Regions from separate parts of the Castellaniella sp. UC4447_H14 genome, predicted to be linked through region 2. Evidence: riboswitches for the same ligand, from Rfam matches in the RefSeq annotation. Region 2 holds a riboswitch; the other holds the start of a gene.

Region 1 (2,197 bases), 530 kb from region 2:
GTCAGGGGCGGGGGCGTCACGGACAACTGGAGCCGCACTGAAACCCCGGGGTAGGCCGACACGAACTGCGAAATGATGGGCGCGACATGGCTTCGGCCGAATCCGAGAGTGGCATTGACGCGCAGCAGCCCCGTCGGGCGTTTGCGCGCGCCGCCCAGCAGTTCGCCCAGTGTGTCGATTTCGTCCAGGATGCGGCGGGCGTGTTCCAGGTAGACCTCGCCTTCCGGGGTGAGCATCATGCGCCGCGTGGTCCGCCGGATGAGAGGGATCGCGAGGCGCCGCTCCATCGCGGACAGCCGCTTGCTCACGGCAGCCGGCGTCAGGCCCAGTTCGCGTGCGGCCGCACTCAGGTTGCCGGCCGAGGCCAGCGTCGAGAAGAAGGTGAAGTCGGCCGCCTGGATCGGGTCCTGCATCGTGCTAGAGGCCGCAGGTCTCGGGCATCTCGCGGATCTCGAGATGCACGTCGGCTTGCGTCAGGTCGATGGATTGCAGGGCATAAAGCGCGTCCACGAAGCCCACGGCAAAACTGGCGGGACCCGCGGCGATCTTGCCCGCTGCTTCGCCCGCGAGCTTGAAATGGGCGTGCGCGGCGATCGTGGCCTCGAAATCGCTGGCCAGCCGGGTTCCGTCTGCGGCCCGCTGGGCCGCCAGGTAGGCCGCCGTCAGCGAACCCAGCGAACAGCCAGTGCCGATGACGCGCGGCATGAGCGGGTGGCCGCCACCCACGCGGGCCAGGCGCACGGTACTGCCGGAGACTTCGACGATGGCATCGCGCGCGCCCGAGACGGCCACCACCGCTCCCGTGGATTGGGCGAGGCTCATTGCCGCGACCAGTACCGCGTCGACCTCGTCGGTCGCGTCCACGCCGCGCCCGCCGGCGCCTTGGCCGGCCAGGGCGGCGATCTCCGAGGCATTGCCGCGGATCACGCTGGGATGGCATTCGGCCGCTTGCTGGATGCGCGTCGTCCGAAAATCGATAACGCCCACGCTGACGGGGTCCAGCACCCAGGGTTTGCCGAGTTGACGGGCGACACGAACGGCCGCGTCGGCCGCGAGCAACTGGTGGCTCGTGGCGGTGCCTAAATTGATCAGGATGCCGTCCGCCAGCCGGGCGAACTGACCGGCGTCGGCCTCGTGGTCCAGCATCGCAGGTGCGGCGCCAACGGCCAGCAGCACGTTGGCGCTGAATTGCTGGACGACCGTGTTGGTGATGTTCTGAATGAGAGGCGCAGCGGCGCGCAGCCGCGCGTGCAGAGCAGGCAAATCCAGAGCCATGACAATTCCTACGCTAGCGCTAACCAGATCAGGTTCGATGGGTCTGTTCTCAGCGCACTGTCATCGCTGTCCGGCCATGTGGCCGTTGGTGGAAGAGCAGGGAGCACCCCATGTCATGGGAGCACTTTAGCAGATTCGCGGATCTGCCGTCCCGCATGGTCTCGGAACCCCGACGCAGGCGAAGTCCGGTTTTTTCGCGCGACGGTCTATGTTTTGACAGGTAAGGACGGCCGGCTACACGCAGCGGCCGCCGTCCACTTCCAGGCAAACGCCCGTGATGAACGTGGCCTCGTCGGAAGCCAGGTACAGGCAGGCGTTGGCCACGTCGTCCGGCGTGGAGAAGCGTCCCAGCGGGATGCCGGCCACGAACGTGGCGCGATTCTCGGGGGTGTCGGGCTGTCCCATGAAGTCCGCCAGCAGGCCGGTGGCTCCGATCACCGGATTCACGCAGTTGACGCGGATGCGGTCGGGGCCCAGCTCGGCCGCCATCGATTTGCTGGTGGTGACCACGGCGCCCTTGGTGCCGTTGTACCAGGTCAGGCCGGGGCGCGGCCGGATCGCGGCGGTGGAGGCGATGTTGACGAAGACCCCGCCGCCCTGCCGCCGGAAATGCGGCACGAAGCTTTGCGCGCTCAGGAAGATGCTTTTTACGTTGATCGCGTAGATGCGGTCGAATTCGGCCTCGCTGACTTCCAGCATGGGGCGGTTGCGGTGCGTGGTGCCGGCGTTGTTGACGACGATGTGCAGGGCGGAATAGTGCGCCAGCGTCTGGTCGCGCAGCCCGTCCATGCTCGCGGCGTTCGCGACGTCGACGGCGACGAAATGGGCCCGTCCGCCGGCGGCCTGGATGCGGGCCACGGTTTCCTGGCCGGCCGCTTCGTTGATGTCGGCCACCACGACGCGGGCGCCTTCGCGTGCGAAT
Region 2 (2,197 bases):
GCGCCGCAGGGGCGTGCTGCCAGCGATGAGTTCGAACACGGCCTCGGGCGTGGCGGCGGACGCGTCGGTCGTGCGCAGCAGGCCGCCCGAGACCATGTTGACGGTGATGCCGTCTGGCCCCAGGTCGTGCGACAGCGTGCGCGTGAAGGCCAGCAGCGCCGCTTTGGCCGCTGTGTAGTCGTGATAGGGTACGACCGGATTCTGAAAAAGGTTGGTGCCCACGTTGATCACCCGGCCAAAGCCCGCGGCGCGCATGCCGGGCAGCACCGCCTGGACGGTGTTCAGGGCGCCGCGCAGGGTGCCTTCCATCTGCTGGCTGAGGTTTTCCCACGACAGCGTGTCGGCGTGCGGGCGCTGGTCGCCGTTGAACTGGAAATCGGGCAGGGCATTGTTGACGACGGTGCTGATCGGCGTTCCGAAACGCCGGCTCGCCTGGCCGACCATGGCCTGCACGGCGCCCGCATCGCGCACGTCGGCCTGGACGGCGAGTGTGCGGTCGGGAGCCTGCGCGGCCAGCGCGGCGGCTGCGTCGGCACTACGGAAATAATTGACGATCACGCGCGCACCTTCGCGCTGGAAAGCCTGTACGATGTGCGCGCCCAAGCCACGCGCGCCTCCGGTGACGAGGACTGTTTGTTCGTTCAGGGGTAGAGCTTGTTTGGGTCCGGGCATGATGTCTCTCGCAGGGCAGGCGAAAGGCCGAACCGCGGGCACGATGTGCCCCGTCGCGAACATCCCTCCGCCAGTATGAACTGAATCAGGTTCTACGGGTGTCGTCTCAGCCCCGACGTCGTCGGGACACCCCGTGTCGCTATTGCGCAATTTACCACACAGACTCGGCGAACGTCGTTGACAGTCGGGCCCGGCTCTTTTAGTCTTACGCCAGTCCTGGGGGAGCTCATAGCGAGCTGAGATTGCGCCAATTCCGCGCTGACCCTTAGAACCTGATCCGGGTAATGCCGGCGAAGGGAAGGAATCGCGTCATGCGCGAGCGCCCTTGGGCGCGTTCTTCCCGCCAATTCACTGATGGGAAGGACTTTTGCCATGCTCAGCACTTCAACGGCCATTTCCTGGCTGCTTCTTTGTGCGTTCGGCTATGCCGCCGCGGGCATTCTGTATACCCGGCGCTTCAAGAAAGGCCTGGAAGACTACATCACGGCCCGCAACAGCCAGAGCGCCGTTGCCACCATCTTGACCCTGATGGCTTCGACCTTGGGGGCGTGGATTTTGTTCGCCCCCGCACAGGCCGCAACGTGGGGCGGGCTGGCGGCCATCATTGGGTACGCGCTGGGCGCCATGTCGCCGCGCATTGCCATGATCCCGCTGGGGCGGCGTATGCGCGAACTGATCCCCAACGGCCACACCCTGACCGAATTCCTCATTGCCCGCTATGGCCGGCCCATGTACGGCCTGGCGCTGCTCATCATGGTGTTCTATCTGTTCATCGCCATGTCGGCCGAGGTCACCGCCGTGGGCAAGCTGGTTCGGCTACTCGCGCCGGTTCCCATCTGGGCCACGGCCATCGTCGTCGTCGGCGCCACTCTCATATACACTTCTTACGGCGGCCTGCGCGCGTCGATTTTCACCGACCGGGTGCATATGATCGTCATCGTGCCGCTGCTGCTGTTCCTGGTCGCATTGGGCTGGTACACGGCGGGCGGGGCGCTGCCCACGATCGAGGGATTGCGCGCCCGGGCCCCGCGGCTGCTGGACCTGAGCGATCCGGCGGGGGTGAAGGCCGGCTTCACCTTTTTCGTGGCCATCCTTCTGACCGGCCTGTTTCACCAGGGCAACTGGCAGCGAATCTACGCCGCGCGCGACTCGCGCACCATGCGCACCGGCTTCCTGCTGGGCGGCTTGATGGTCGGGCCGTTCATCTTCCTGATGGGCCTGTTCGGACTGGCCTTCATCGGCCTGGCGCCGGGCGGGGACAGTTCCGTGGCCTTGTTCAGCGTACTGATTCCGCACGCCTCGTTGTGGCTTGCGCTGCTCTTGATCCCCCTGGGCCTCGGGTTGGTGATGAGCAGTTCAGACACCGCCATCAGCGCCGTCTCCAGTCTCATTGCCGTTGACCTGGGCAGGTTGCTGCCCGGTGCGGGCAGTGCCACCATGATGCGCCTGGCGCGGGGGTTGATCTTCGTGCTGGCGATTCCCGTCGTGGTGGTCGCGGCGCAGGGGTTCAGCGTGCTTTACCTGT

What was found. A riboswitch is a leader RNA that binds a small molecule or an ion and turns the genes downstream of it on or off. The one in region 2 is predicted to bind thiamine pyrophosphate.
Region 1: it holds a riboswitch for thiamine pyrophosphate, as region 2 does, so the genes downstream of both, thiM (hydroxyethylthiazole kinase) here and ACVCMJ_RS08130 (sodium:solute symporter family transporter) in region 2, are expected to answer to the same signal.

Annotation. Positions count from the first base shown of each region.
Region 1 covers NZ_CM129666.1:2,221,209-2,223,405, reverse strand. The annotation lists gene ACVCMJ_RS10710 (LysR family transcriptional regulator) at 1-413, opposite strand, end outside; gene thiM (hydroxyethylthiazole kinase) at 418-1,275, opposite strand; TPP riboswitch at 1,263-1,396, opposite strand; gene ACVCMJ_RS10700 (SDR family oxidoreductase) at 1,510-2,197, opposite strand, start outside.
Region 2 covers NZ_CM129666.1:1,693,790-1,695,986, reverse strand. The annotation lists gene ACVCMJ_RS08135 (3-oxoacyl-ACP reductase) at 1-672, opposite strand, end outside; TPP riboswitch at 718-816, opposite strand; TPP riboswitch at 881-988, shown strand; gene ACVCMJ_RS08130 (sodium:solute symporter family transporter) at 1,045-2,197, shown strand, end outside.